Regions from separate parts of the Amycolatopsis sp. NPDC051128 genome, predicted to be linked through region 1. Evidence: riboswitches for the same ligand, from Rfam matches in the RefSeq annotation. Region 1 holds a riboswitch; the other holds the start of a gene.
The links. Region 1 has a riboswitch for glycine ahead of gcvP (aminomethyl-transferring glycine dehydrogenase). Riboswitches for the same ligand answer to the same signal wherever they lie in the genome.
Positions count from the first base shown of each region.

Region 2: linked by a shared signal. The riboswitch ahead of gcvP (aminomethyl-transferring glycine dehydrogenase) and the one ahead of gcvP (aminomethyl-transferring glycine dehydrogenase) in region 1 are both predicted to bind glycine.

Region 1 covers NZ_JBFBBN010000043.1:1,616-16,999, reverse strand. Annotated here, with positions in the region: gene AB0M82_RS33555 (GntR family transcriptional regulator) at 1-236, opposite strand, end outside; gene AB0M82_RS33550 (hypothetical protein) at 406-648, shown strand; gene AB0M82_RS33545 (L-serine ammonia-lyase, iron-sulfur-dependent, subunit alpha) at 635-748, opposite strand; gene AB0M82_RS33540 (DUF433 domain-containing protein) at 918-1,586, shown strand; gene AB0M82_RS33535 (L-serine ammonia-lyase) at 1,800-3,167, opposite strand; gene lipA (lipoyl synthase) at 3,182-4,183, opposite strand; gene glyA (serine hydroxymethyltransferase) at 4,180-5,454, opposite strand; gene gcvH (glycine cleavage system protein GcvH) at 5,454-5,831, opposite strand; gene gcvT (glycine cleavage system aminomethyltransferase GcvT) at 5,846-6,937, opposite strand; gene gcvP (aminomethyl-transferring glycine dehydrogenase) at 6,942-9,773, opposite strand; glycine riboswitch at 9,818-9,916, opposite strand; gene AB0M82_RS33505 (helix-turn-helix transcriptional regulator) at 10,308-11,609, opposite strand; gene AB0M82_RS33500 (hypothetical protein) at 11,682-11,906, shown strand; gene AB0M82_RS33495 (3-oxoacyl-ACP reductase) at 11,903-12,670, opposite strand; gene AB0M82_RS33490 (aldehyde dehydrogenase family protein) at 12,670-14,034, opposite strand; gene AB0M82_RS33485 (gamma-glutamyl-gamma-aminobutyrate hydrolase family protein) at 14,031-14,747, opposite strand; gene AB0M82_RS33480 (glutamine synthetase family protein) at 14,728-15,384, opposite strand, start outside.
Region 2 covers NZ_JBFBBN010000021.1:55,375-70,758, forward strand. Annotated here, with positions in the region: gene AB0M82_RS22185 (hypothetical protein) at 1-263, shown strand, start outside; gene AB0M82_RS22190 (helix-turn-helix transcriptional regulator) at 330-1,073, shown strand; gene AB0M82_RS22195 (GNAT family N-acetyltransferase) at 1,111-1,608, shown strand; gene gcvP (aminomethyl-transferring glycine dehydrogenase) at 1,605-4,484, opposite strand; glycine riboswitch at 4,792-4,890, opposite strand; gene AB0M82_RS22205 (MerR family transcriptional regulator) at 4,933-5,511, opposite strand; gene AB0M82_RS22210 (TetR/AcrR family transcriptional regulator) at 5,791-6,423, shown strand; gene trxA (thioredoxin) at 6,404-6,748, opposite strand; gene AB0M82_RS22220 (MerR family transcriptional regulator) at 6,761-7,156, opposite strand; gene AB0M82_RS22225 (bifunctional nuclease family protein) at 7,395-7,868, opposite strand; gene AB0M82_RS22230 (MerR family transcriptional regulator) at 8,095-8,841, opposite strand; gene garA (glycogen accumulation regulator GarA) at 8,838-9,308, opposite strand; gene gcvH (glycine cleavage system protein GcvH) at 9,434-9,817, opposite strand; gene AB0M82_RS22245 (CDP-alcohol phosphatidyltransferase family protein) at 9,916-10,533, opposite strand; gene AB0M82_RS22250 (hypothetical protein) at 10,610-10,834, opposite strand; gene AB0M82_RS22255 (hypothetical protein) at 11,123-11,404, opposite strand; gene AB0M82_RS22260 (hypothetical protein) at 11,406-11,660, shown strand; gene AB0M82_RS22265 (hypothetical protein) at 11,695-12,081, shown strand; gene AB0M82_RS22270 (AMP-binding protein) at 12,189-13,898, opposite strand; gene AB0M82_RS22275 (crotonase/enoyl-CoA hydratase family protein) at 13,919-14,761, opposite strand; gene AB0M82_RS22280 (alpha/beta hydrolase) at 14,910-15,384, shown strand, end outside.

The sequences.
Region 1 (15,384 bases):
CGCCGCGACTCGACGTAACCAGCGTCGGCGAGGGCGCGGATGGCTTCGCGCAGCGTGACGCGGCTGACGCCGAGCCGCTCGGCGAGCTCACGCTCCGACGGGAGCCGCTCCCCCGCCCCGACCACGCCGAGCCGGATCGCCTGCAACAGCCGCTCGACGGTCTCCTCGAAGGCGTTGCCCGCGCGGACCGGCCGGAACAGCGCTTCTCCGGCATTCACCACCGAGGTCGACTCCATCCCGCGAGTTTAGGCCGCGCCCCGGGGGTGCCGGGTGGATCACCCCCGCCGGGGCGCACCTTCGGAGTCGCCGGACGCGGTCGCTCTCGGTGACACTGGTGTTCGCGGCGCGGAAACCGTGTTCGCGGCACGGAAAACCGGTGGAACCGGACGGGCACGGTCGGCGACGATGGGACGACCGACACCGAACATCGACGCAGGGGGCGATCCGGTGCACTTCTTGATGGCCGAAGATCTGGTTCACGAGCGCGAAAACGAGCTGCGCCACGGCGTGCGCGACCGCCCGCCGGGCCGGGCGGAACCGAGGCGCCACACCGGCACGCGGCGCCAGCAGGTCGGCTGGACGCTGGTCGAGGTCGGCCTCCGGCTGGCCGTCGAGCGGGAAGAGCGCGACCCCGTCAGCACTCGATGACGTTCACCGCCAGGCCGCCGCGGGCGGTTTCCTTGTACTTCACGCTCATGTCCGCGCCCGTCTCGCGCATCGTCTTGATCGCCTTGTCCAGGATCACCACGTGACTGAGGCTTATCCTGGTTAGGCCGCCCCTGCCTGCCCGAACGCTGCTGGTCATGATGGGAATCATGAGGCGGCCGACGGCTGAATAGCCTCACTGCCATCGCCGCGCGTGTCACGTGATCACTCTGCGCGATCGAGCAGTATGGTCCTATTCGAGAGGAGGACGCGTGGACCACGACGTGAGGTTCGACCGGCCGGTGATGAGCATGGCGGACGCCGCTCGACACCTGGGGATCCCTCAACAGACGTTCCACCGCTGGGCACGCGGCTATCCGCACGGCGGCCCCCTCCTCCACGTCTCCGTACCAGAAAGCATCCGGCAGGCCAGCGTTCCGTTCATCGCCCTTGCCGAAGCATGGGTTCTGCAGGGACTTCGCCAAGCCGGCGTCAAACCACAGAAAATCCGTCCAGCCCTCGAAAAGCTGCAGAGCTACTTCGGGCACGAATACGTCCTCGTATCACAAGAACTGGCCACCGACGGGATCTCAGTGCTCTGGGACTTCTCCAAGACCGAGGCTGGAGCCGGCCTGATAGACGGCAGCTCAGGCCAGACGGTTATCCGTGAAATCGTGCAGGACTACCTGACTTATGTAGGTTTCGGTTCGGATGGCTATCCAGACCACCTGATACTCAAGACGTTCGAACCCTCGAACGTCGTCATCGACCCTTACCATTCCTCAGGACAACCGGTTTTCAAGGGATCCGGGGCAAGAGTTTCGAACGTCGCGGCAATGCTGAAAGCAGGTGAGGAACCTGCCGTCGTCGCCGAAGAACACGGAATCAGCATCGAGTCCGTCCGGGCCGCCGCACGCGTGCTCCTGGGCCGCGCCGCCTGAGTTCTACCTCGACGAGAACGCCGTCACCCGAACAGTGCGGCGTTTTCTGATTTCGCTCGGTTATAGCTGCCACACTCCACCGGAAGTGTTCGGTACTCGAGCGAGTCGAACCTCGCGGACATCATCACGCTTTCGGCCGACCGATTACCCGACGTCTGGAAAATCACTCGCCACGGAGTCGAGCGATTCGTGGTGCGGAAACGAAAACGCTGATCAGCACTCGATGACGTTCACCGCCAGGCCACCGCGGGCGGTTTCCTTGTACTTCACGCTCATGTCCGCGCCCGTCTCGCGCATCGTCTTGATCGCCTTGTCCAGGGTCACCACGTGACTGCCGTCGCCGCGCATGGCCATGCGGGCAGCGTGGATGGCCTTCGACGCGCCGACCGCGTTGCGCTCGATGCACGGGATCTGGACCAGGCCGCCGACCGGGTCGCACGTCAGGCCGAGGTGGTGCTCGACGCCGATCTCGGCCGCGTTCTCCACCTGTGCCGGTGAGCCGCCGAGGACCTCGGTGAGGCCGGCCGCCGCCATCGCGGACGCCGAGCCGACCTCGCCCTGGCAGCCGACCTCGGCGCCGGAAATCGAGCCCGTCTGCTTGAGGATCGAGCCGATCGCGCCCGCGGTGAGCAGGAACGTCACGATGCCGTCGTCGGAGGAGTGCCGGATGAAGCGCTGGTAGTAGTGCAGCACGGCGGGGATGATCCCGGCGGCGCCGTTGGTCGGCGCGGTGACGACGCGCCCGCCCGCGGCGTTCTCCTCGTTGACGGCGAGGGCGTACAGGCTGACCCAGTCCATCGCGTACAGCGGGTCGTCCGCGCCGTCCTCGGCCAGGAGCTTCTCGTGCAGCGCGCGGGCCCGCCGCGGCACCTTGAGGCCGCCCGGCAGGACACCTTCGTGGACGCAGCCGTTGCGGACGCACTCCGCCATGACCGCCCAGATCGCCAGGAGCCCGTCCCGCACCTCCGAACGGCTGCGCCAGGCCAGCTCGTTCGCCAGCATGATCTCGCTCATCGGCAACCCGGTGGCGGCGCAGTGCCCGAGCAGGTCCGCGCCGGTGCGGAACGGGTACGGCACCGGCGTCGAGTCCTCGACGAACACCGCGTCCGTCTCGTACGACTCGTCGCGGACGAAGCCGCCGCCGACCGAGTAGTACGTGCGCTCGCGCAGCAATGAGCCCGACGCGTCGAAGGCGCGGAAGACCATGCCGTTCGGGTGGGCGGGCAGGGACTTGCGGCGGTGCATGGTGAGGTCGGTGTCTTCGTCGAACCCGATCTCGTGCGTGCCGCGCACCCGCAGCCGGCCGGACTCGCGGATGGCCGCGATCTTGCCCGGCACGGTGTCGGTGTCGATCGCCTCCGGGCGCTCGCCGGAGAGTCCGAGCAGGACGGCCTTGTCACTGCCGTGGCCGAACCCGGTCGCGCCGAGGGAGCCGAACAGCTCCGCCTGCACGCGCGCGGTCCGGCCGAGGTCGGCGCCGAGTCCGTCCGCGAAGGTCAGTGCCGCCCGCATCGGCCCGACGGTGTGGGAGCTCGACGGGCCGATGCCGATGGAAAACAGGTCGAAGACGCTGATCGCCATTGATCCGCCCCTTCCTATCGCGCCAGCAGGGAGCTGGCTTCTTGCGCGGCCGGGCCCTGGTCGGCGAGGTGCCGCAGGTTCTCCGGCAGCTCCTCACCACGGTAGCCCTTGGTCTGGGCGTACAGCCGTCCCGCGCGGTAGGACGACCGCACGAGCGGGCCCGCCATGACACCGGCGAAACCCATCGATTCCGCGGCCTTCGAGTGCTCGACGAACTCCTCCGGCTTCACCCACCGGTCCACCGGATGATGCCGCGACGACGGCCGCAGGTACTGCGTGATCGTCAGGATCTCGCAGCCCGCGTCGACCAGATCCCGCATCGCCGGCGCGACCTCGTCGGGAGTTTCGCCCATGCCCAGGATCAGATTCGACTTCGTCACGAGCCCGGACTCACGCGCCTTGGTGATCACCTCGAGGGAACGCGCGTACCGGAAGCCGGGACGGATCCGCTTGAAAATCCGCGGCACCGTCTCCACGTTGTGCGCCAACACCTCCGGCCGCGACCCGAACACCTCGGCCAGCTGGCCGAGGTCCGCGTTGAAGTCCGGGATGAGCAGCTCGACGCCGGTGCCGGGGTTCAACGCATGAATCTGCCGCACCGTCTCCGCGTACAGCCAGGCACCACCATCGGAAAGGTCATCCCGAGCGACACCGGTGACCGTCGAGTACCGCAGCCCCATCGCCTGCACGGACTCGGCGACCTTCCGCGGCTCGGTCCGATCCAAAGCAGCCGGCTTACCCGTGTCGATCTGACAGAAATCACACCGCCGCGTGCACTGATCACCACCGATCAGGAACGTGGCCTCACGATCCTCCCAGCACTCATAGATGTTGGGACAACCCGCCTCTTCACACACCGTGTGCAAACCCTCGCGGCGCACCAAGCCCTTCAGCTCGGTGAACTCCGGACCCATCCGCACCCGCGTCTTGATCCACGGCGGCTTCTTCTCGATCGGCGTCTCACTGTTGCGAACCTCGAGACGCAACAGCTTCCGGCCCTCGGGCTGCGCGTTCACCGGGACAGGCCCGCGTACAGCGGGTGCTTCGCGGCCAGCGTCTCGACGCGGTCGCGGAGCTTGGACCGCACAGCGTCGTCGAAGCCCGGTTTCAAAGCCTCCGCGATGACGTCGGCGACCTCGGCGAAGTCGTCCGCGCCGAAGCCGCGGGTGGCCAGCGCCGGGGTGCCGATCCGCAGGCCGGAGGTGATCATCGGCGGGCGCGGGTCGAACGGGACGGCGTTGCGGTTGACCGTGATGCCGACCTCGTGCAGCCGGTCCTCGGCCTGCTGACCGTCCAGAGTGGACTGGACGAGGTCGACCAGCACCAGGTGGACGTCGGTGCCGCCGGTGAGCACGCGCACGCCCGCGTCGGCGCAGTCCGCCTGCGACAGCCGCGAAGCGAGGATTCGCGAGCCTTCCAGGGTCCGCTGCTGGCGCTCCTTGAACTCCTCGCTCGCGGCGATCTTCAGCGCGACGGCCTTGGCCGCGATGACGTGCTCCAGTGGCCCGCCCTGCTGGCCGGGGAACACCGCCGAGTTGATCTTCTTCGCCAGCTCCTGACGGCACAGGATCAGGCCGCCGCGCGGGCCGCCGAGGGTCTTGTGCGTGGTCGTGGTGACGATGTCGGCGTGCGGCACCGGTGACGGGTGCAGGCCGGTCGCGACCAGCCCGGCGAAGTGCGCCATGTCCACCATCAGCCGCGCGTCGACCAGGTCGGCGATGCGGCGGAACTCGGCGAAGTCGAGCTGACGCGGGTAGGCGGACCAGCCGGCGATGATGAGCTTCGGCCGGTGCTCGACGGCGAGGCGCTCGATCTCGGCGAGGTCGACGATGCCGGTCTCTTTGTCGACATGGTAGGCGACGACGTTGTACAGCTTGCCCGAGAAGTTGATCTTCATCCCGTGCGTCAGGTGGCCGCCGTGCGCCAGGTCGAGGCCGAGGATGGTGTCGCCGGGCTTGAGCACGGCGAACATCGCGGCCGCGTTGGCCTGCGCGCCCGAGTGCGGCTGCACGTTGGCGTGCTCGGCGCCGAACAGGGCCTTCGCCCGGTCGATGGCGAGCTGCTCGACGACGTCGACGTGCTCGCAGCCGCCGTAGTAGCGGCGGCCCGGGTAGCCCTCGGCGTACTTGTTGGTCAGCACCGAACCCTGCGCCTCGAGCACGCCCACCGGGGCGAAGTTCTCGGAGGCGATCATCTCCAGGGTCGACTGCTGGCGCGTGAGCTCGTCGGCGACGGCCGCCGCGACCTCGGGGTCGACTTCGGACAGGTGCGCGTCGAAGGTCGTCATCAGTTCTCCTGGGTGAGCGCGGCGTACGCGGCGGCGTCGAGAAGTTCGGGCACGTCCCCGGTCAGAGGCACCTTCAGCAGCCAGCCTTCCGTGTACGGATCCTCGTTGATGACCTCGGGGCGGTCCGATGTGGCCTCGTTCACCTCGACGACCTCACCGGAGACCGGCGCGTACAGCTCGCTGACCGACTTGGTCGACTCGACCTCGCCGAACACCTCGCCCGCGGTGACGGTCGAGCCGGCCTCGGGCAGCTGGACGAACACGATGTCACCGAGCGACTCGGCGGCGAAGGCGGTGATGCCGACGGTGGCGACGCCGTCGGCGACGCTCAGCCACTCGTGTTCCTTGGTGTACTTCAGGTTCTCGGGAATGCTCACGGTTCCGTCAGTCCTCACGCGCGGGAGTAGAAGGGAAGGGCGACGACCTCGACGGGCTCGATCCTGCCCCGGATGTCGACGGACAGTTCAGTGCCGGGCTCGGCGTACGCCCGGTCGACGTACGCCATGGCGATCGGGTAACCCAGCGTCGGCGACAGCGCGCCGCTGGTGACCTCGCCGATCTCGGTGTCACCGGAAAGGACGGTGTAGCCGTGACGCGGGGCGCGCCGGCCTGCTCCGCGAAGCCCGACCCGCACGCGGGGGACGTCGGCCTTGGCGCGCTCCTCCAGCGCCGCGCGGCCGACGAAGTCGCCCGGCTTCTCGAACTTGACGACCCGGCCGAGCCCGGCCTCGAACGGGCTCTGCTCAAGCGTGAGTTCGTTGCCGTACAACGGCATCCCGGCTTCCAGCCGCAGCGTGTCGCGGCAGGCGAGGCCCGCCGGGACCAGGCCGTGCGGCTCGCCGGCCTCCAGCAGCAGCCGCCACAACGCGGGCGCCTCGTCGGCGTTGACGAACAGCTCGAAGCCGTCCTCGCCGGTGTAGCCGGTGCGGGCGAGCAGGATCTCGTGGCCCTTCACGACCGCCGGGACGCTGGCGTAGTACTTGAGTGAACCGAGGTCGGCGTCGGTGACGGCACCGACGATCGCCGCGGCCGCCGGGCCCTGGACGGCGATCAGCGCGGTCGTCTCCGAGCGGTCGTCCACCACGGCGTCGAAGCCCGCGACCCGCTCGGCCAGCGCGTCGGCGACGACGAGGGCGTTGCCCGCGTTCGCGACGACCAGGTAGTGCTCGTCGGCCAGCCGGTAGACGACCAGGTCGTCGAGCACGCCGCCGGAAGCGTCGCAGATCATCGTGTACCGCGCCCGGCCCGGCTTGACCCCGGTGAGGTTGCCGACCAGCGCGAAGTCCAGGACGTCCGCCGCCTGCTTCCCGGTGACGTGGATCTCGGCCATGTGCGACAGGTCGAACAGCCCGGCCGCCTCGCGGACGGCCTTGTGCTCGGCCAGCTCACTGGCGTAGCGGACCGGCATCGACCAGCCGGCGAAGTCGGTGAACAGCGCACCGAGTCCCTTGTGGACTCCATGCAGGGAGGTTTCGCGTGACACGGGTTCAGCCTTCGTAAGCGTTGAGGGGCGGGCAGGAGCACACGAGGTTACGGTCACCGCGGGCGCCGTCGATGCGACGCACCGGCGGCCAGTACTTGTTCTTCCGCGAAACACCCGACGGGTACACCGCCAGCTCCCGGTCGTAGGGCTTGTCCCATTCCCCGACCAGCGTCTCGGCGGTGTGCGGCGCCCCGCGCAGCGGCGACTCCTCCGCGCTCCACTTTCCGGCTGCCACCTCGTCGATCTCGGCGCGGATCGCGATCATCGCGGCGCAGAACCGGTCGATCTCGCCGAGGTCCTCCGACTCGGTCGGCTCGACCATCAGCGTCCCCGCGACCGGGAACGACATCGTCGGCGCGTGGAAGCCGTAGTCGATGAGCCGCTTCGCGACGTCGTCGACCGTCACGCCGGTCTCCTTGGTGAGCTGGCGCAGGTCGAGGATGCATTCGTGCGCGACCAGGCCGTCCTGGCCGGTGTAGAGCACCGGGTAGTGCGGCGCCAGCCGCGAAGCGACGTAGTTGGCCGCCAGCACGGCGACCTTCGTGGCGGCGGTCAGGCCCGGCGCGCCCATCATCCGGACGTAGGCCCAGGAGATCGGCAGGATCGACGCCGAGCCGTACGGCGCGCCGCTGATCGGGCCGACGCCGGTCGCGGGGCCGGCGGCGTCGAGCAGCGGGTGGTTCGGCAGGTACGGCGCCAGGTGCGCGCGCACCGCGACCGGGCCGACGCCCGGACCGCCGCCGCCGTGCGGGATGCAGAAGGTCTTGTGCAGGTTCAGGTGCGAGACGTCGCCGCCGAACTCGCCCGGCTTGGCCAGGCCGAGCAGGGCGTTGAGGTTCGCGCCGTCGACGTACACCTGGCCGCCGCCGTCGTGCACGATCTTCGCCAGCTCGTCGATGCCGTGCTCGTACACGCCGTGCGTGGACGGGTAGGTGACCATGATCGCGGCGAGGGTGTCGCGGTGGGCGTCCACCTTGGACCGCAGGTCGGCCAGGTCGACGTTGCCCTCGTCGGTGCACTTGACCACGACGACGCGCATGCCGGCGAGCACCGCGGACGCGGCGTTCGTGCCGTGCGCCGACGACGGGATCAGGCAGACGTCCCGGCCCTCGTCGCCGTTCGCGCGGTGGTAGGCGCGGATGGCGAGCAGGCCGGCGAGCTCGCCCTGGCTGCCCGCGTTCGGCTGCAGCGACACCTTGTCGTAGCCGGTCACCTCGGCCAGCCACTCGGCGAGCTGCGCCACGAGGACGTGGTAGCCCTCGGCGTCCTCGGCCGGCGCGAACGGGTGGATGCCGGCGAACTCGCGCCAGCTGATCGGCTCCATCTCGGCGGTGGCGTTGAGCTTCATCGTGCAGGAACCGAGCGGGATCATGCCGCGGTCGAGCGCGTAGTCCTGGTCGGACAGCCGGCGCAGGTAGCGCAGCATCGCCGTCTCGGAGCGGTGGGTGCCGAAGACCTCGTGGTCCATGAAGCCGCTCTCGCGGGCCAGGCCGCTGGGCAGCGCGACGCCGTCTCGCAGGTCCGCTTCGATCCCGAACGCGTTGAGCACCTTCGCGGCGATCGCGGGGGTGCTGACCTCGTCGAAGGCGACGCGCACGTGGTCGGCGCCGACGTGGCCGAGGTTGATCCCGTGCCGGCGCGCCGCCGCGTGGACCTCGGCGGCCTTGCCGGGCACGTGCGCGACGACGGTGTCGAAGAAGGACTCGTGCACGACCTCGACGCCGCCTTCGCGCAGGGCGTCCGCGAAGCCCGCGGCCAGGCCGTGGACGCGCCGGGCGATCGTCCTCAGGCCGTCGGGACCGTGGTAGACCGCGTACATCGCGGCCAGCACGGCGGGCAGGACCTGCGCGGTGCAGATGTTGGACGTCGCCTTCTCACGGCGGATGTGCTGCTCCCGCGTCTGCAGCGCGAGCCGGTAGGCCGGGTTGCCGTCGGCGTCGACCGAGACGCCGACCAGGCGCCCGGGCAGCGAGCGCTCGAGGCCGGAGCGGACCGACAGGTAGCCGGCGTGCGGGCCGCCGTAGCCGAGCGGGACGCCGAAGCGCTGGGTCGAGCCCGCGGCGACGTCGGCGCCGAACTCGCCGGGCGAGGTGACGAGGGTCAGGGCGAGGAGGTCGGCGGCGACGGTGAACAGCGCGCCGGCGGCCTTCGCCGACTCGGAAATCGCGTGGTAGAAGCCGCGCCCGCGCAGCACGCCGGACGCGCCGGGGTACTGCGCGACGACGCCGAAGAAGTCGTCCGGCAGCCCGGTCAGCAGGTCGCGGACCTCGACCTCGATGCCCAGCGCCTCGACGCGGGTGCGCACGACGGCGATGGTCTGCGGCAGGCACTCGGCGTCGAGGACGACCTTGTTGGACTTGGACTTGGACGCGCGACGCATCAACGTGACGGCCTCGGCGACGGCGGTCGACTCGTCCAGCAGCGACGCGTTCGCCGTGGCCAGGCCGGTCAGGTCGGCGACCATGGTCTGGAAGTTGAGCAGCGCTTCGAGGCGGCCCTGCGAGATCTCCGGCTGGTACGGCGTGTACGCGGTGTACCAGGCGGGGTTCTCGAGGACGTTGCGCCGGATCACGCCGGGGGTGACGGTGTCGGAGTAGCCCAGGCCGATCATCTGCGTCATCGGCCGGTTGCGCGCGGCGAGCGCGCGCAGCTCCGCGGTGGCGTCCTCTTCGGACGCGGCGGGCGGGAGGGTGAGGTCGCGGGTCGCGCGGATGGCGCTCGGCACGGCCGCGCCGACCAGGGCGTCCAGGCTGCCGTAGCCGCACTCGGCCAGCATCTTCGCGCGTTCGGCCTCGGACGGGCCGATGTGACGGGCGTCGAACTGCGTTGAGGTGATGGGGAGCTCCTCGGGCCGGGCACCGGGCAGAACGGTGCGCTGGGAACTCCCCCTCTGTCATGGCACCTGAGAGTTTCACCGTGGGCAACACGGCTTTCACCTTGGGTGAGGCGCGGGTGCGCCTGCTTTCCAGAGTGGCCTCGCGCGAAGCGGTAGCGGGTACCTGAGAGATTCCGGGGAGTTTGCTCCTTCGGTGCCCCACCGACTTCGTGAGGGCTCTCCCGCCTCGGCTCGACGGCCCGATCTGCAGTTGTGGCGGCTACGGTACCCGCCGGGCTCGAGGTCCGTCTACGTCACCCGGGCAACACCACATCACGCTTCGAGCCCGCCCCAAGCGCCCCAATGTGGCGTTGGGTGCGTCCAACGCACCCAATGTGGCGTTCGGTGCATCCAACGCACCCAACGCGGCGTTCGGTGCATCCAACGCACCCAACGCGGCGTTCGGTGCATCCAACGCACCCAACGCGGCGTTCGGTGCGTCCAACGCACCCAACGCCACATTGGGGCGCTTACCCCGCACCGATCCGGTACGGGCTACTCCCCCGCGGGCCGGCGGACCACGCGGCCGGCCAGCGCGGGCGGGCGCCGGACCCGGCCCGAGGGCAGGACCAGGCGTTTCAGCGGGCCGCCGAGCGGCACCGGTGGCAGCCCCGCGCCCAGCAGGACGTGCTCGACGATGTGCTCGGCGAACCACGCCACCGAGTCGTTGAGCCGGTCGAGCGACGGGCGGTCGCCGTCGAAGACGTCCGCGTCGTCGAGGACCACCTCGAAGTACTCTCCGGGCAGCCGGGCCACCACCGCGTCGACCGCGGCCTCGATGGCGCGAGTCCCGTCCGCCGGGTCCGCGAACCCGGCTTCGAGCAGCGGCTCGCGGTAAATACGCGCTGCCCGCTCGCGCATCCGGGGACCGTAGCGGACCACGACCGGGAGCCGGCCGGCCAGGTCGGGCACGGCCAGGCCGTGCAGCAGCATGATCGGCGGCACCGAGTGCACCAGCCGCGGCGCGGGCTCGGCCAGCTCGCGCGCGGTGATCCGGACGCGGTCGGCCATCGCCTCCGGGAGGCCGAAGTAGCGGAAGTCGACGTTGCCGAACCCGAGGCCGTCGGCGAGCAGCGACGCCAGCAGCTCGCCGTAGCCCCAGATCGGCGAAAGCACCACCACCGGCGGCGCGGTCACGACCGGCGGTGACGGCGACGGCGGCCGCGTCGCCTCCTGCTCGGGCACCTGGATCACCAGCCGCGGCGGCTCGTGCCAGTCGTGCACCTCGGCGACGCGCCAGTAGAGGCCCAGCGGCCGCCACAGCTCGCCGAGGATCTCGTGCTCGATGATCCGGCGCACCTCGGCGTCGGTGTGCGGGAAGCCGCGCGGCGGCACGACGCCGACGTAGTGGTGGTAGGTGACGCGGACCTCGTCGCCGCGGCTGGCCGAGCGGATCCGCATCTCCCAGTCGACCGGCGACGCCGCGATGGCGTTCGCCACCTGCGTGCCGGGCGAGGAGTAGACCAGCGCCGTGGCCTGGCGGAGGAACTGCCCGGCCTGGTCGATGCCCTCCCGCAGGGCCTTCGCCGCCTGCGCGACGTGCACCGGCGACGCGAGCGCGTCGGGCAGCACCCCGGCGACGCGCAGCAGTTCGCCCTCGCCGAGGCCGGTCACCTCGGCGAGCTGGGCCCAGTGGTCGAAGACGGTGACCTTCGGCGCGTGCCGGTGCTCGATCCAGCTGCGCAGGGTGGAGGTGGGGACGCCGACGCGGCGGGCGGCCTCGTCCAGGGAGAGCCCTTTCGCCCGGATCCCGGCCCGGACCGCTTCCGCCCACTCGTCGGCGCGCCAGTGCGTCACGTCACAAAGCTAACCAAACCCGCTAGCTTTGCGCAGGGACGAAACGCCCACCCGGAACCGACGCTGGTCACCATGACCACCACCGTCATCGCCCTCACCCTGATCGTCGGCACCCTGACCTTCGCCGCCGGCGCCTTCCTCGCCGCCGAGACCGCCGTTCGCGTGCTTCGCCGCCGTGAAGCGCGGGTCGCCGCCGAGCGCAAATCGCTCAACGCCGCCTGGAAGTACCTGCGCGAGGTGTACGGCCTCAGGAAGTCGGCGTGGCTCCCCGGGGAGAAGAACCGCGACCGCCGTTAGAGCGGGGTGACGTACGCGCCGGAGATGCCGCCGTCGACGAGGAACTGCGAAGCCGTGATGAAGCTGGCGTCGTCGCTGGCGAGGAAGGCGACCGCGGCCGCGATCTCCTCGGGCTCGGCGAACCGGCCGACCGGCACGTGCACCAGGCGCCGCGCCGCGCGTTCCGGGTCCTTCGCGAACAGTTCCTTGAGCAGCGGGGTGTTCACCGGGCCGGGGCACAGCGCGTTGACGCGGATGTTCTCCCGCGCGAACTGGACGCCCAGCTCGCGGCTCATCGCGAGGACGCCGCCCTTGGACGCGGTGTAGGAGATCTGCGACGTCGCCGCGCCCATCACCGCGACGAACGACGCCGTGTTGATGATCGAGCCGCGGCCCTGGCGCTGCATGTGCGGCAGGACGGCCTTGCAGCAGTGGTAGACCGACGTCAGGTTGACGCGCTGGACCCGCTCCCACGCCTCGATGCCGGTGGTGAGGATGGAGTCGTCCTCCGGCGGCGAGATGCCGGCGTTGTTGAACGCGACGTCCACCGAGCCGAACTGCTCGACGGTGGTGTGGAACAGGTTCTCCACCTGCTCGGCGTCGGTGACGTCGGTCTGGATGAACGCGCCGCCGATCTCGTCGGCGGCCGTCTTGCCCTCGGCCGGGGTCAGGTCCGCGATGACGACCTTCGCGCCTTCGCTCGCCAGACGGCGGGCCGAGGCGAGCCCGATCCCGCTCGCACCGCCGGTGATCACCGCGACGCGGCCTTCGAAACGCTGGACCATTACTCCTCCGTGCTCAGAAAGACGTTCTTGGTTTCGGTGAACGCCGCCGCGGCGTCGGGGCCCAGCTCACGGCCGAGGCCGGACTGCTTGAAGCCGCCGAACGGCGTCCAGTAACGCACCGAAGAGTGCGAGTTGACCGACAGGTTGCCGGCTTCGACGCCACGCGCCACCCGGAACGCGCGGCCGACGTCGCGGGTCCAGATCGACCCGGACAGGCCGTACTCGGTGGCGTTGGCCATCCGGACGGCGTCGGCCTCTCCGGCGAACGGCACGACGGCCACGACCGGCCCGAAGACCTCGTCCGCCGCGGCGGGGTGCCGCAGGTCGGGCGGGGTGAGGACGGTCGGCGGGAACCAGAACCCGGGGCCGGCGGGCGCGGTGCCCCGGAACGCGACGGGCGCGTCGTCCGGCACGTAGCTCGCGACTTTCTCCCGGTGCGCGGCCGAGATCAGCGGGCCCATCTCGGTCTTTTCGTCGGCGGGATCGCCGACGACGACGCCGTGCACCGCCGGCTCCAGCAGCGCCATGAACTCCTCGTACGCGCTCGCCTGCACCAGGATCAGCGAGCGTGCGCAGCAGTCCTGCCCGGCGTTGTCGAAGACGCCGTAGGGCGCGGTCGCCGCGGCCTTCTCCAGGTCGGAGTCGGCGAAGACGATGTTCGCGTTCTTGCCGCCCAGCTCCAGCGTCACGCGCTTCACGCGGGCCGCGCAGCCGGCCATGATCTGCTTGCCGACCTCGGTGGAGCCGGTGAACACGACCTTGCGGACGGCCGGGTGGTCGACGAACCGCTGCCCGACCACGGATCCCTTGCCGGGCAGCACCTGGAAGACGTCCTCCGGGATGCCCGCCTCACGCGCCAGTTCGGCCAGCCTGACGGCGGTCAGCGGTGTCAGCTCGGCGGGTTTGAGCACGACGGTGTTGCCCGCCGCGAGCGCGGGCGCGAAACCCCAGCCGGCGATCGGCATCGGGAAGTTCCACGGCACGATCACGCCCACCACGCCCAGGGGTTCCTGGAACGTGACGTTGATTCCGCCCGGCACCGGGATCTGCTTGCCGATCAGGCGTTCGGGCGCGGCGGAGTAGTAGTCGAGCACGTCGCGGACGTTGCCCGCCTCCCAGCGGGCGTTGCCGATGGTGTGCCCGGAGTTGGCGACCTCCAGCCGGGCGAGGTTCTCGATGTCGGCCTCGACGGCGTCGGCGAAGCGGCGCAGCAGCCGGGCGCGGTCGCCGGGGGCGACGTCGCGCCACGCCGGGAACGCCGCGTGGGCGCGGGCGATCGCCGCGTCGGTGTCCTCGGCGCTCGTCAGCGCGACCGACCGCACCACCTGCTCGGTCGCGGGGTTGATCACGTCGAAGCTGGTCATTCCGGCCTCCTGCTCGCGTCGACGAGCGCGGTGAACAAACGGACGTCGTCGGTGTCCTGCTCGGGGTGCCACTGGACGCCCAGGGTGAACTCACCGGGTAGTTCAGCGGCCTCGATCGTGCCATCGGCGGCCCAGCCGACCGGTTCCAGCCCGGCGCCGAGGCGGTCGATCGCCTGGTGGTGGTAGCAAAGGGTCTTCGTCTCGCGACCGAGAATCGCCGCGGCGCGGCTGCCCTCGGCGAGCGTGACAGTGCCCCGGCCGAACGTCGCGGGCGCGGGCTGGTGCCCGGTGGACTCCGTGGCCTCCGGCAGGTGCTGGGTGAGCGTCCCGCCGAGGGCGACGCTCATCACCTGAAGGCCGCGGCAGACGCCGAGGACCGGTTTCCGCTGCCGGCGGGCGGCGGCGAACAGGCCGAACTCGAAGGCGTCCCGCTCCGGCCGGGTGTAGGTGGCCGGGTGCGGCTCGTGTCCGTAGCGCGCGGGCTCGACGTCGGCGCCACCGGTGAGCACGAGCGCGTCCACAGTGGACATGATCTTGCCGTACCCGCCGGTCACCGGCGGCAGCAGCACCGGGATGCCGCCCGCCGCGACGACGCAGTCGACGTAGACCCGGTGCAGCAGCACGGCTTCGGTCTCCCAGACCAGGAATTTCGCGGATTCGAGGTAGCTGGTGAGGCCGATGACGGGCCGGTCGTCAGAGTCGCTCGAAGCCACGGATCAGCTCCCAGTCGGTGACGGCGGCGTTGTAGGCGTCCACCTCGATCTTCGCCGCGTTCAGGTAGTGCGTGACGACGTCTTCGCCGAACGCGGCTTTGGCCAGCTCGCTGCCCGCGAGGGCCGCGGCGGCTTCGGGCAGCGTGGTCGGCACCGTGCCGCGGTCGGAATGGTAGGCGTTGCCGACGAAGGGTTCTTCGAGCTCCAGCTCGTTTTCGATGCCGTGGAGGCCGGCGGCGATCAGCGCGGCGACGGCGAGGTACGGGTTGACGTCGCCGCCGGGCACCCGGTTCTCGACCCGCAGCGACTCGCCGTGGCCGACGACGCGCAGGGCGCAGGTGCGGTTGTCGGTGCCCCAGGCGATCGCGGTCGGCGCGAAGCTGCCGGGCACGAACCGCTTGTAGGAGTTGACGTTCGGCGCGAGGAAGTACGTCAGCTCGTACAGCCCGGCGAGCTGCCCGGCGAGGAAGTGCTCCATCAGTTTCGAGAAGCCGTGTTCACTGTCACCGGCGAGCACCGCGCGGCCCTCGGTGGAGCGCAGGCTGATGTGGATGTGGCAGGAGTTGCCCTCGCGCTCGTTGTACTTCGCCATGAAGGTGAGGCTCTTGCCCTCCTGCGCGGCGATCTCCTTGGCGCC
Region 2 (15,384 bases), on a different contig from region 1:
TCTTCCCGAACGTGAGCGACAGCAACACGCTGCTGCGGTTCTGCCTGTTCGCGCCGGGGGTGGCCACGACGACGGCGTTCCCGAACGTCGGCTTCGGCTATCTGGTGTTCTCGGGCGTGGACTCGTCGGGCTTCTTCCACACCGACGACGAGGACGACAGCAACAACAACCAGTACAGCGCGCCGGCGGGGATCAGCAGCATCGCGCAGTCGATGGTGAGCGCCGGCTCGAACACCACGCTGAACGTCCGGATCGCCCGGTAACGACCGGTTCGTATCTCCTTTCGGCTCCCCGGCTCTTTCACCCGGGGAGCCGAAGGGGGATCGGGAGTGAGCAGTGAACTGACGGCGCGGGACGTGCACCGCGCCCTCGAAGTCGTGCGGGAGTTCAAGTCGGCGGGACCGGTGGCGGGGCTGGCCGGGCTCGGCAGGCTCGTCGGCTGCGACGTCGTCTCGTGCACCGGCGCGGAGCACCCGGCGAGGCGGCTCACCGGCACGGTCACCGACCGGCCGGACCAGAACCTGATGCGCCACCCGGAGTTCCGGGCGCAGGCGCACCAGCACCCGGCGTTCGCGGCCCACCGGAGCGGACGGCTGCCGCTGGGGACGTCGGCCGCGCTGACCGACCTGGCGGACCTGCGCACACTGCGCGGTCTGCCGCTGTACACGGACTTCTACCGCCCGCGGGGCACCATCGACCAGCTGCTGTGCGTCGTCCAGGTCGACGACCGGCACGGACGCGTCCTCACGCTCAGCCGGTCCCGGCCCGGCTTCTCGCGACGGGACCGGGAGCTGGCCGACCTGCTGGCACCGCACCTGGCCCAGGCGTTCGCCAGGGAGGAGCGCCCACCGGTCCGGCCGGTCACCGCGACGACGTCGGTCCTGCTGACCGCCCGCGAACGGGAGGTGGCCGGCTCGGTGGCGCGGGCTTCGACGGACCGGGAGATCGCGCGCCATCTCGGCATCAGCCCGCGGACGGTGCAGAAGCACCTCCAGCAGATCTACCGGAAACTCGGGCTGACCAGCCGGGCGGAGCTGATCGTGCACCTCTCCGGCCGAGACGGGAGTGCGTAACCTGGCCGGTGCGGGAGCGACGGTTCGGGAGGACGCGATGGCTGCGAGCGAAGGGCCGGTCGTGCGGAACGCCGGGCCCGGCGACGTGGCGGCGATCCGCCGGTTCGGCGAGGCGCACATCCGGCCGCACTACACCCCGCTGATCGGTGCGGCGGCGGCGGACGAGCAGGTCCGCCGGTGGTGGACCGAGACGCACGTCGGCGCGGCCGTGGCCGGCGGCCTGGTGGTCGTCGCCGAGGCCGGCGGGGATCTCGTCGGCGTCGGACAGCGCGGCCGCAACGGCGCCGACCACGTGGTCTACAAGCTTTACGTCCACCCCCGGCACCGCGGCGGCGGGCTGGGCTCCCGGCTGCTCGGCGCCCTCGCCGCACAGTTGCCGGCCGACGCAGATCGGTTGTACATAGAGCACTTCGCGGCCAATGCGCGGGCGGGAGTGTTCTACGAGCGTGAAGGCTTCACCGTGGTGAAGACCGAGCCGAGCCCCACCGGTGACCCCGCGCTCGCGGTGGTGTGGCGCGTCCGGGCACGGCGCTAGGCGAACGCCTCCGGCGGCGGGCACGAGCACACGAGGTTGCGGTCGCCCGCCGCGCCGTCGATGCGGCGGACCGGGGGCCAGATCTTCGGCGCGCCCGTCCCGGCGGGGAACACCGCAGTTTCGCGGCTGTACGGCCGGTCCCATTCGCCCGTGACGCACCGCGCCGTGTGCGGCGCCTGCCGCAGCGGGGAGTTCTCGAGGGGCCACTCCCCCGCCGCCACGCGGTCGATCTCGCCGCGGATCGCGATCATCGCGGCGCAGAAGCGGTCGAGCTCGGCGAGGTCTTCGCTCTCGGTCGGCTCCACCATCAGCGTGCCCGCGACCGGGAACGACATCGTCGGCGCATGGAGCCCGTAGTCCGCCAGCCGCTTCGCGACGTCGTCTACCGTGACGCCCGTGGCCTTCGTCAGCGGCCGCAGGTCGAGGACGCATTCGTGCGCGACGAGCCCTTCGTGCCCGGCGTACAGCACCGGGTAGTGCTCGCCGAGGCGGCGGGCGACGTAGTTGGCGTTCGCCACCGCCACCAGCGTCGCGCGCCGCAGGCCGGAAGCGCCCATCATCCGGACGTAGGCCCACGAGATCGGCAGGATCGACGCGCTGCCCCAGGGCGCCGCGCTGACCGGGCCGACGCCGGTGGCCGGGCCGGCGGCCGGCTGCAGCGGGTGGTTCGGCAGGAACGGCGCCAGGTGCGCGCGGACCCCGATGGGGCCGACGCCCGGCCCGCCGCCGCCGTGCGGGATGCAGAAGGTCTTGTGCAGGTTCAGGTGTGAGACGTCGGCGCCGAACCGGCCGTACTGCGCGACGCCGATCAGCGCGTTCAGGTTGGCGCCGTCGACGTACACCTGCCCACCCGCGTCGTGCACCGCCGCGCACACCTCGCCGACGGTGTCCTCGTAGACCCCGTGCGTCGACGGGTAGGTGAGCATGATCGCGGCCAGGTCGTCGCGATGGGAGTCCACAGTGGACTTCAGGTGGGCCAGGTCGATGTTTCCCCGCTCGTCGCAGCGGACGACGACCACCCGCATGCCCGCCATCACGGCGCTTGCCGCGTTCGTGCCGTGCGCGCTGGCCGGGATGAGGCAGACGTCGCGCCCGGCCTCGCCGCGGGAGCGGTGGTAGGCGCGGATGGCCAGCAGCCCGGCGAACTCGCCCTGGCTGCCGGCGTTGGGCTGCAGGGAAACCGTGTCGTAGCCGGTGATCCGCGCCAGCCAGGCGCCGAGGTCGGCCACCACCGCCAGCAGGCCGGCGGCGTCTTCGGCCGGCGCGAACGGGTGCAGCCCGGCGAACTCCGGCCAGGTGACCGGCTCCATCTCGGCGGTGGCGTTGAGCTTCATGGTGCACGAGCCGAGCGGGATCATGCTGCGGTCGAGCGCGACGTCGGAGTCCGACAACGCGCGCAGGTACCGCAGCAGCGCGGTCTCCGACCGGTGCGCGTGGAACACCGGATGGGTGAGGAACGCGCTCGTCCGCCGCAGCGGGGCCGGGAGCGCGTCCGCGGTGTCCGCGTCGAGTCCGTCCACATCGGACACCGAGACGCCGAACGCCTTCCACACGCACGAAAGCCGTTCGCGCGTGGTGGTCTCGTCACAGGCGATGCCGACGTGGTCGTCGTCGATGCGGCGCAGGTTGACGCCGAGGTCGCGGGCCACTGTGACGATTGCGGCCGCCCGACCCGGCACCGCCGCGACGACCGTGTCGAAGAACTCGCCGTGCACGACGTCGACCCCACCCTCGGCGAGGCCGGCGGCCAGCACGGTGGCCATCCGGTGGGCGCGCAGCGCGATTCCGCGCAACCCGTCGGGCCCGTGGTACACGGCGTACATCGACGCCATCACCGCCAGCAGGACCTGGGCGGTGCAGATGTTCGACGTCGCCTTCTCGCGGCGGATGTGCTGTTCCCTCGTCTGCAGGGCGAGCCGGTAGGCGGGGGCGCCGTCGGCGTCCTTCGAGACGCCGACGAGCCGCCCCGGCAACTGCCGCTCCAGGCCCTCGCGCACCGCGAGGTAGGCGGCGTGCGGTCCGCCGAAGCCGAGGGGGACGCCGAACCGCTGGGTCGATCCGACGGCGACGTCGGCGCCGAGTTCGCCCGGCGACCGCAGCAGGGTCAGGGCCAGCGGGTCCGCGGCGACGATCACCGCCGCGCCGTGCTTCTTCGCCTCGGCGATGGTCAGGTCGAGTTCGCGCACCGCGCCCGACGCGCCCGGGTACGACAGCAGCACCCCGAAGAAGTCACCGCCGAGCCCGAGCCCGGTGAGTCCCTGGGACAGGTCTTCGACGACCAGTTCGATGCCGAGGGGTTCGGCCCGGGTCCGGAGCACGGCGAGGGTCTGCGGCAGGGTGTCCTCGTCGACGACGAAGCGGGGCGACGACGACTTGCCCGCCCGGCGGACCAGCGTCATCGCCTCGGCGGCCGCGGTGGCTTCGTCGAGCAGGGAGGCGTTCGCGACGGGCAGCCCGGTCAGGTCCGCGACCATCGTCTGGAAGTTGAGCAGCGCTTCGAGCCGCCCTTGGGAGATCTCCGGCTGGTAGGGCGTGTACGCGGTGTACCAGGCCGGGTTCTCGAGGACGTTCCGCCGGATCACGGGCGGGGTCACGGTGTCGTGGTACCCGAGGCCGATCATCTGCGCCATCGGCCGGTTCCGCGCGGCCAGTTCCCGCAGTTCGGCGAGTGCCTGGGCCTCGCTGGCCGCCGGAGGCAATTCGAGGGGCTCAGCCGACCGGCGAAGCGACTCAGGCACGGCCCGCTCGGCAAGTTCGTCGAGGGAGGCGACGCCAATGACGTCGAGGATGCGCCGAAGTTCCTCCGGACCAGGCCCGATGTGCCGATCGGCGAAGGGAATGCCCTGTTCCAGCGAGGCGAGTGACAGTTCCACGATGGCCTCCTGCGAACGGCGGTGTCTTGACCCACTTAACCGGACCCGACAACCAAAGGCGACCACGGCGGGGGTCCGGGGGCGGAGCCCCCGGGCGGGGTGTGGGGGTCGCACCCCCACAAGACACGCCGGAGCGAGCCTGGCGAGCGCGTAGCGCGAGCAGGGCTCGCCCACTCGCGAGGCGAGGATCCTCCCCACTCTGTCCGTACCCGGTGAAAGGCGCCTGAGAGTTTCGCCCGAGGTTGAGCCGGGCTTGCACCGTCGGCGGGGCCGTCAGGTGGTGTCCTGACGGCCCGCTTTCCAGAGGCGTCTCATCCGCGCGGTCCAGGGTGCCTGAGAGGTTCCGGGGAGGACTTGCTCCTTCGGCGCCGAGCTCAAGGTGTGGCTCGGACTCTCCCGCGCGGGTTCGTCGACCGCGAAGAAAACCTTACCCGGTCGGCCGCGGTGGTGATCACCCGGTCCGGCGGGCGTTGCGGCGCTGGGTCAGCTCGTCCGGCTGGTGGCTCTCGACGATGCCGCCGTCGGCCCGTTCGGCCGGGAACTCGTGGATGGTGCCACTGATTTCCTGCATCGCGCCGCTGACCGCGATGCCGAAGACACCTTGACCGCCCTGGAGCAGATCGACGATCTCCTCCGGCGAGGTGCACTCGTAGACCGTGGTGCCGTCGGAGAACAGCGTCACCCTGGCCAGGTCGCGGACCCCGCGGACCCGCAGGTGGTCGACGGCGACGCGGATGTTCTGCAGGGAGACCCCGGTGTCGAGCAGCCGTTTGACGACCTTGAGCACCAGGATGTCCTTGAACGAGTACAGCCGCTGCGAGCCGGAGCCGTGTGCGGTGCGGATGCTGGGCGCGACCAGCTTCGTCCGGGCCCAGTAGTCGAGCTGGCGGTAGGTGATCCCGGCGATCTGGCACGCGGCCGGCCCCCGGTAGCCCACCAGCTCGTCGGGCAGCGAGTTGTCGGGGAACAGCTCACCCTGCTCGCCGCCCGCGACCTCAACAGGCTGCTTCTCTGAACCAGCCTCGACCACGCAAGCCTCCCCTCGCCCGACCTGATGGCCGGCGAATGACAGCCGGACGGTCCCAGGAGCGGGACCCGCCGGAGATCAACCGCCACGGTCCGGCCCCAGACCGTGAATCACACCGTGACGATTTACCTCCTCCGACGGTAAGCGCCCGGACAGGACCGGTCAACGCGACGCGCGGCAACTGTCAACGGACGGATGAGCCTTCGAGCCGTTCGTCATACCCGGCACGGCCCGGATCCAAACCCGCTGGACGGATTTACTCAGCCGTGTTAATTTTTACTCATGCAGGTAAACACCGAACTCATGGCCGAAATGGGCCTCAGCGTCACCGAGGCCGCGCGGCGCGCGCAGATCATCGGCGCGACCATCGGCGTCATCGCCGACCTCGGGTACCGCAAGGCGACGTTCGCCAAGATCAAGGAGCGCGCCGGGCTCAGCAGCACCCGCCTCATCTCGTACCACTTCACGAACAAGGCCGGCTTGATGCAGGGCGTGCTGAGCACGGTCGTCGAGACGAAGCGGGAGTTCCTCGCCGAGCGGACCGGGGGCGAACTCGACCCCGCGGACCGCCCCGGCTACCTGCGGGCGCACATCGAGACGTCGATCGCGTTCCTGCGCGCGTACCCGGAATGCGTCCGGGTGCTGACGGAGCTGGCCGCGAACACCGACGACGCCGACAACTGGGTGATGACGAAGGTGCTTGTCGACGACCTGCGCGTGCACGGCCTGGCCCGCCAGCTCAAGCAGGGCCAGGCCGAGGGCGCGTTCGGCGCGTTCACGCCCGAGGTGATGGCGATGTCGATCGCCCAGGCCATCGACGGCGTCGCCGCGGCCTACGCGGCCGACCCGTCGCTGGACCTCGAGAAGTACGGGCGCGAGGTCGCCGACGCCTTCGTCAAAGCGACGGCACCTTGAGGGCCCGGTCGAGCCGCTCTTCGATGCGGGCCTTCGGGAACGCGCCGACGATCGTCTCGACCGGCTCGCCGCCGCGGAAGAGGATCATCGTCGGCAGTGACATGACCTGGTAGGCCCTCGTCGTCTCGGAGTTCTCGTCCGCGTTGATCTTCCGGACGGCGAGGGTCCCGGCGCGCTCGGCGGCCAGTCGCTCCAGCACCGGGCCGACCATCCGGCACGGGCCACACCAGGTGGCCCAGAACTCGACCAGCACGGGGACGTCACTGCCGAGCACCTCGGCGAAGGTCGCATCGGTGACTTCGGTGACCTTGGCGTTTTCGGGCATGGCGGGCTTCCTTCACGGGCGCGGGGATTCGGGCACGACACACGGATCGGGCGCCTGCCGGGCCAGCGCACCGGCGAGCTTCACGGCCAGTTCGGCGCGGATGCCGCCGAGCCGCGCGAGGAGGGCGTCCGCTTCTTCGAGCTTGCGGCGGTACACCTCGATCGAGCTCGCGCACGCGTCGCCGGTCTCGTGGCCGCTGCGCAGGCACTCGACGAACGGGCGGGTCTCCTCGAGGGTCAGGCCGACCGTCTGGAGGGTCTGGATCTCCTTGACCAGCTGGAGGTCGTCCTCGTCGTACTCGCGGTAGCCGTTCGCCGAGCGACGGGCCGCGAGGAGGCCCTGGTCCTCGTAAAACCGCAGCGCACGGGTGGTGACACCCGTGCGCTGCGCCAATTCTCCGATCCGCATACCCCGACGCTAGACGTTGACGTCCGCGTCAAGGCAAGTGAAACCACTTCGTGCGGTAGGGCTGCGGGGGTCCGGGGGCGGAGCCCCCGGGCGGGGTCTGGCGGTTGCACCCCCAGAAAACACGGCGAGGGGCTCCAGCGAGCGCTCTCCGCGAGCACGCTCCACCCAAGCCCCGAGCGCTCTCCGCGAGCACGCTCCACCCAAGCCCCAAGCCCCAAGCCCCAAGCGCCCCGAGCCCTCAGGTGTCGGCTCCGCGGAAGTCTTCGGGGGACACGGAGTCGAGGAACTCGCGGAACTTCTCGACCTCGTCCTCCTGCTCGTCCGGGATGATCAGGCCGGCCTCTTCCAGCACCGCGTCCACGGCGTGGATGGGGACGCCGATCCGCAGGGCCAGCGCGACCGAGTCGCTCGGCCGGGCGGACACCCGGATGTCACCGTCGAAGACGAGTTCCGCGAAGAACGTGCCCTCCTTCAGGTCGGTGATGACGACCTGCTCCAGCTCCCGGCCGAGCGCTCCGATGACCTCTTTCAGGAGGTCATGCGTGAGCGGACGGGCGGGGCGGACCCCCTGTTGCTCCAAGGCGATGGCGGTGGCTTCGACCGAGCCGATCCAGATCGGCAGATACCGTTCACCTTCGGTCTCCCGCAGCAACAAGATCGGCTGATTCGCGGGCAGCTCGACCCGCACACCGACGACGCGCATTTCGCTCATCGGGCTTCGCCTCCCTCTCGTGCACACGGGCGTCAGCGCTGAAACGGCTTCACGCCGCCACTGTCGACGCTACCCGTCATCCGTGCGCTGTGCTCGCTGTCCGGACTCTCTCGGTTCGCCTGCCGCAAACCCTGCCTTCACGGTACGGCATGCGGTGCCGAACATTCAGTCATTGACATGTGACCGCAAAGAGGATCTCACTGCTCCGTTGCGGTCAACATCGCGGTCAACACCCGGAGACGTTGCGGATTCCGGCCTTGACAAGGAGCGTATGCAGGGTCACGGACAGTGCCGCGAGCTCCCGGACCACCTCGTCGGCCCTCGCTTTGGCCTCCGGATCACGGTGCCGATACACCGGCGTCACGATCTGCTCCAGCAACCCGACCTCGCGGTCGGCCGCGGCGCGGAAGGCACGCAGATGTCTCGGCTCGATACCGAATTCGGTCATCGCCTTCACCGTCCGCGCGATCAGCACGGCGTCGGGGTCGAAGAATCCCGCCGGACCAGGCCGGACCAGGCCGTACTGCTGCAGCTCGGCCAGCACGGCCGCGTCGATGCCGGCCTGCTCCAGAAGCTCCTCCTGGGTCAGGCGCAGCTCCTTGCCCGCGGTGAAGTCGTCCGCCACGGGCAGGCCGACGTTCTCCGCCGGCGCGTCGATCGGCACCAGCCGGCGCGGCGGGCGGGGCCCGGCCTCGACGGGCCCGGCACCCGAGTCCGCCGCGTCCAGCTGTTCCTTGATGACCTTCAACGGGAGGTAGTGGTCCCGCTGGGCGGCCAGGACGAACCGGAGACGCTCCACGTCCGCCGCGGCGAACTGCCGGTATCCCGAAGGCGTCCGGCCCGGCTGGACCAGGCCTTCCGCTTCGAGAAACCGGATCTTGGAGATGGTGACATCGGGGAAGTCCGAGCGCAGCTGCGCCAGAACGGCCCCGATGCTCAGTCCGTGGTTCTGTGGCCGCCCGGCCGCCGTCACTGCGCCCCCTGGCCCCCGTGCCCCGGGCCGGTCAGGAAGACCAGGCGGAACTTCCCGATCTGGACCTCGTCGCCACCGGCGAGGACGGCCTGGTCGACCGGCTCGCGGTTGACGTAGGTGCCGTTGAGGCTGCCGACGTCGATGACGACGAACTCGCCGCCCTCACGCCGGAACTCGGCGTGCCGCCGGGAGACCGTGACGTCGTCCAGGAAGATGTCGCTGTCCGGGTGCCGTCCCGCGCTGGTCGTGTCGCGGTCGAGCAGGAACCGCGACCCCGCGTTCGGGCCGCGCTTCACGACCAGCAACGCCGAACCCGCGGGCAGCGCGTCCACACCCTGGACCGGGGCCTCGGCGGCCGGGGCGGGCTCGTGGCCTTCGACTTCGGCCAGGAAGTCGGCCCGGAAGACAGAGGTCCGCTCCGGAGACTGCTCCGGGGGAACGCCGCCGGGCCCGTCGTTCGTGCTCACCTGAGCTCTCCTCCACACATGCTGTGTTGCCAGTACTCAAGAACGTGTAGCTGCCAACGTACCGTGCCTGATCGATTCTCCGAGCCCCGGCTCCCCGAACAGGCGCAGTGCGTCTCCGGCGGGGTTCAGCCCTTGGTCAGCGCGTCGTACGCCTCGGCTTCGAGCAGGGCTTCGAGCTCCGCCGGGTCGTCGAGGCGGATCTCGATCAGCCAGCCCTCGCCGTAGGGGTCGCTGTTGATCAGCTCGGGCGCGTCGGCGACCGCGTCGTTGACCGCGACGACCTCGCCGTCGACCGGCGCGAACAGCTCGGAGACGCTCTTGGTCGACTCGACCTCGCCGAAGGCGTCGCCCGCGCTCACCTGGCGGCCGACCTCGGGCAAGTCGACGAACACGACGTCACCGAGCTGGTCCTGCGCATACTCGGTGATGCCCACCCGGACGAGGGTCTCCTCCCTGGTGGCGACCCACTCGTGTTCCTCGGTGTAGCGAAGCTCTTCAGGAGCGGACACCGCCGGTCCCCTTTCATGCCCTCACTGGCGAAACGTGCTGGGCGAAGTCTTACACCCACACGCCGCAGCCGCGCCCCACGACCCGGGGAAAGACGCCCTCAGTCGTCGGCGGCGCCGCGTAGTGCGTTGCGCGCCTGGACGACGTAGAGCACGCCGGACCAGAGGTAGAGGACGCCGCCCCAGATGGTGAAGGCGTAGCCGATCGGCCGGGCGACCGCCGCGACGTCCGAGCCGCCCTGGGTGAGCAGCAGGAGCGGGAACGCATACATCAGCACGAAGGTCGCGCCCTTGCCGATGTAGGTCACCTCCGGCGGGGCGAAGCCGCGGCGGCGCAACGTCAGGACGCACACGCCGAGCACGGCTTCGCGCACCAGCAGCGGGACCACGACCCACCACGGGATGATCTCGCGGAGCAGAAACGCGACCAGCGTCGCGAGGATGTACAGCCGGTCAGCCGCCGGGTCGAGCAGCTGACCGAGCCGGGACATCTGGTTGAGCCAGCGGGCCAGCTTGCCGTCGAGCCAGTCGGTCAGCGCGCTGAACACGAGCACCGCGAGCGCCCAGCCGTCCTCCTTCGGCCCGAGCAGCAACCACAGGAACACCGGCACCCCGGCCAGCCGCACCAGCGACAGCATGTTCGGGACGTTGAAGGCCTGCCGGAGCAGGGACGGCTCGACGGGCGCCGGAGCGGCGGGGTCGGGGGCGGCTGTGCTCACGACTCGAATCTAGACAGCGGAGCACGGCTCCACCATCGAGGGTGGCGGCGAGGGCGTGGACGGACCGGAGCCGGACTCAACACGCGCGGCGGTGGCTCCAGCCGCGTCGCTGCAGCTCGGCGCTGCTCAGCGCCACCGGGCGGCCGCGGTAGTCGGTGCCCATCCAGCGGGCGCGGCCCGGGAGCGCCTCGAGGACGTACGGGCGGCCGCCGCACCAGACGACGCTGCTCAGGACGGTCGGCGGGCTGGACGGGTCGTGGGTGCTGCTGGCTTCGGGGCTGGTCGCTGCTTCGGCGTTCATCGCTCTCACGTGCTCGGTACAGGGTGTGGGGACAGGGAAACCTTTCGGCCTCCACCAAGATCTTCGTCTCGCGGGGCCCGGATGTTAACCGTCGCGGCGGGAATTAGACCGATCGATTCTTGATGACAGCCTGAAGTTTCGGAACGTGAACGGAATGTTAATCGTCCATTATGGACGGTATTGCGGCGGCCACCGGACCCGGCCGCCGCCCGGCCGGAGTAATCTCCGGCACACCCGTGGGCGAGCCGGTCCCGGGGCTCCGGCCCGGATGGGCCAGAATGACCGGGCTCAGCCGAGGCGGCCAGGAAGGATCGCGGTGTCCCACCCGACCACCACGAGGACGTGGCGGCCGTTGCTCGCGGCCTGCATCGCCGTGCCCGCGCTCGCGGCCTGCGCCGGCAGCCCGGCCGCGCCGCCGCCGCCCGCGCCGCCGTCCACGACAACCCCGGCGGCCGCGACGACCTCGACGGGCACCGCCACGCCGCCACCCACCACCGACGGCCCGGCCGCGCCGGCCCCGGTGTCGAAGCCGTCCGGGCCGCCACCTTCGGTGCCCGGGTCGTGCGGCACGGTGACCGCCGCCAGCGGGCTGACGCTGTACGTGTTCGACAGCGGCGCCGCCGGCGTCAGCTGCGCCGCGGCGACGAAGCTGGTCGGCGACTTCCACCGCAAGATCGCCGGGCGCCAGGGCGCCGGCTCGAACGACGCGGTGAACGAGTCCGTCGACGGCTGGCTGTGCGCGTCCGGGCCGCCGGCCGCGCAGGGCGGCACCACCTGCACCAAGGGCGAGCAGACGGTCTTCGCGGCCGTCGTGCCGTCCGAGTGAGTTCGTTCCGATCCGCCGCGCTCCTGAAGGGCCCATGAAGACACTCGCGTATCCCCTGCTGCTCGTCGCCGCGACCGCCGCACTGGCCGGCTGCGGCGGCGACCCGGCGCCCGCCGCGCCTCCGTCCGCAGCTCCCGCGGTGGCCGCCGCGGAGTCGACGGCACCGGGTGTGCCCTGCGGCGACGTCACCGGAACGGGCGGCGCGAAGACGACGGTCGTGACCCACGGCGCGGTGGACTGCGCGGCCGCGACGAAGCTGCTGAAGGACTACTTCGCGAAGCTGACCCCGGCCGAGGCGAAGTCACCGGACGGCCCGGGCCCGGTCGCCCTCGACGAGTGGACGTGCGGCAGCGGCGCGAACGACCCGGTGACGGCGTGCTCCACCGAGGACGGCCGCCAGGTCGAGGCCACCCGCGCCTGACGGGTTCCCAGCGCCCCATGTGGCGTTGGTTGCGCTCAACGCACCCAATGTGGCGTTCGGTGCGTCAGATGCACCCAACGCCACATTGGGGCGTTTGGGGCGGCCGGTCAGGACTTGAGGTCCGGGAAGTCCTCCTCGCGGTACTCGGTGCCCTCGGCCCGCTTCGGGTCGTTCTCGCGGCCGCGCAGCTCGACCCGGCGGATCTTGCCCGAGATCGTCTTCGGCAGGTCCGCGAACTCGAGCCGCCGGATGCGCTTGTACGGCGCGAGGTGCTCGCGGCAGTGGGCGAGGATCGACCGCGCGGTCTCGGCATCCGGTGCGAAGCCCGCCGCCAGCACGACGTACGCCTTCGGCACCGCGAGCCGGATCGGATCGGGGGCCGGGACCACCGCCGCCTCCGCCACCGCCTCGTGCTCGATCAGGACGCTCTCCAGCTCGAACGGCGAGATCCGGTAGTCCGACGCCTTGAAGACGTCGTCCGTGCGCCCGACGTACGTGATGTAGCCGCGCTCGTCGATCGAACCGACGTCGCCGGTGTGGTAGAAACCGCCGGCGAACGCCGCCGAGGTGCGCTCGTCGTCGTCCGCGTAGCCCGTCATCAGGCCCACCGGGCGGTGCCGCAGGTCGAGGCAGATCTCGCCTTCCGGCGCCCGCTTGCCGCTGACCGGGTCGACCAGCGCCACGACGAAGCCGGGTAGCGGGCGGCCCATCGAGCCGGGCACGACGTCCTGGCCCGGCGTGTTCGCGATCTGGACGCTGCTTTCCGTCTGGCCGAAACCGTCCCGGATGGTGACGCCCCACGCCTTCTCGACCTGGTCGATCACCTCGGGGTTGAGCGGCTCCCCCGCCCCGACGACCTTGCGGGGCGGGTTGGCCAGCGCCGTCAGGTCGGCCTGGATGAGCATCCGCCACACCGTCGGCGGCGCGCAGAAGCTGGTGACCCCGCACCGGTCCATCTGAGCCATCAGCGCGCCCGCGTCGAACCGGCTGTAGTTGTGGAGGAACACCGTGGCCTCGGCGTTCCAGGGCGCGAAGACGTTGCTCCACGCGTGCTTCGCCCAGCCCGGCGAGGAGATGTTCAGGTGGACGTCGCCCGGCTCCAGCCCGATCCAGTACATCGTGGACAGATGCCCCACCGGGTACGACACGTGCGTGTGCTGCACCAGCTTCGGCTTCGCCGTCGTGCCGGAGGTGAAGTACAGCAGCAGCGGGTCGGCGGCCTTCGTCGGGCCGTCCGGGGCGAACTCCGGCGACTCGGCGAACGCGGCCGAGTACGGGTGCCAGCCCTCGACCGGCTCCCCCACCGCGATCCGCGTGTAGCCGCCGCCGACGCCGTCGAACTTCGGCGCGTCCACCGAGCGGACCACGACGTGCTTCGCCGCGCCGCGCTCCACGCGGTCGGTCAGGTCGGCCGGCCCGAGCAGGGTGGACGCCGGGATGATCACCGCGCCGAGCTTGATCGCGGCGAGGATGGTCTCCCACAGCTCGCCCTGGTTGCCCAGCATCAGGATCAACCGGTCGCCGCGGCGGACGCCGAGGCGGCGCAGCCAGTTCGCCACCTGGTTGGACCGGCCCGACATCTCCGGGTAGGTCCAGCGGTTCTCGGTGCCGTCCTCCTCGACGATCCACAGCGCGAGCCGCTCCGCGTTGTCGGGATCGTGCGCGACCACGTCGAACCAGTCGATCGCCCAGTTGAACTCGTCGAACTGCGGCCAGGCGAAGTCCCGGTACGCCGTTTCGTAGTCCTCGCGATGGGTCTGCAGGTAGTCCCGTGCCACGCGGAACGCGTGGTGGACTGCCGAAGCGCCGTTGCTCACCCTGCCTCCTCGATCGTGCTCTATTCGCCCGTGAACTCCGGCTTGCGGCGTTCCATGAACGCCTGGACCGCCTCGCCGAGGTCCTTGCTGGGCAGGAACGCCGAGTTCCACGCCGCGACGTACCGGAGGCCGTCGGCGACCTGGCGCTCGGTGTTCGTCGCCAGCACCTGCTTCGTACCCTGGACCACGAGCGGCGGGTTCGCGGCGATCTCGCCGGCGAGTTCCCGCGCGGCCGCCAGCAGCGTCTCCTGGTCCGCGTAGACGTCGTTGACCAGGCCGATCTTCTCGGCGCGGGCGGCGCCGATGTCCTTGCCGGTCAGCGCGAGCTCCCGCAGGTGCCCTTCGCCGACGATGGAGGCGAGCCGCTGGAGGCTGCCGAGGTCCGCGACGATGGCGACGCGCACCTCGCGGACGCTGAACTTGGCGTCGGCGCTGGCCAGGCGGACGTCCGCGGCGGCGATCACGTCCACCCCGCCGCCGATGCACCAGCCGGACACGGCCGCGACGACCGGTTTGCGGCATTCCGCGATCGAGCTGACCGCCGCCTGCAGCGACCGGACGTGGTCGAGGAACGCCGTCCGCGGCCCAGCCAGGTTGTCGGCGCCCAGCATCGGCGCCCAGTCGCCCATCATCGCCGGCAGGTCGAGGCCGTAGGAGAAGTTCGCCCCGCTGCCGGTCAGCACCACGGCCCTGACCTGCGGGTCGGCGTCCAGCGCGCGGAACACCAGCGGCAGCTCGCGCCAGAAGTCCGGGCCCATCGCGTTGCCCTTCGACGGGCCGAGAAGCGTCACTTCGGCCACGTGGCCGTCGACGTCGACCTTCAGGGAGACGAGGTCGGGCAGACTGTCAGCAGTAGCGGTCATGGGGTCATCTTGACCCATGCCGGCGGCGAGCCTCCATTGGCACGTTGTCAATTGATGCCATGGTCACTCTCGGGAGTCGCCGTGCCAACCTGGTCACGGGATGCTTTCCTGAAAGAAGACGCCACGACGCGGGGAAGGACGGTGGGACATGAGCCCGGCCAGCAGCGCGACCGTGATCGATCCGGAGCCCACGCCCGCGCCGGTCCCGCGCTCGTCCCGCCCGATCGAGCTGACCGGCTCGTTCGACCACGAAGGCCACCGGCTCTGGTACACCGAGTTCGGCAGCGGCGACCGGGTCGTCGTGCTCACCCACGGCATCATGCTGACCCGCCGGATGCACGCCCCGCTCGCGCGCCGGCTCGCCGGCGCCGGGTTCCGCGTGATCACCCTCGACCTGCTCGGCCACGGCGACTCGGACCGCCCGACCGAGTCCTGGCTGTACTCGATGCCGTCGTTCGCCGAGCAGACCCTCGCCCTGCTGGACCACCTCGAGGTGGACTCGGCGGTGATCGGCGGGACGTCGCTTGGCGCGAACGTCTCGCTCGAAGTCGCCGTGCTGGCACCCGAGCGGGCGCGCGGGCTGGTCGTCGAGATGCCGGTGCTGGACAACGCGATCGTCTCCG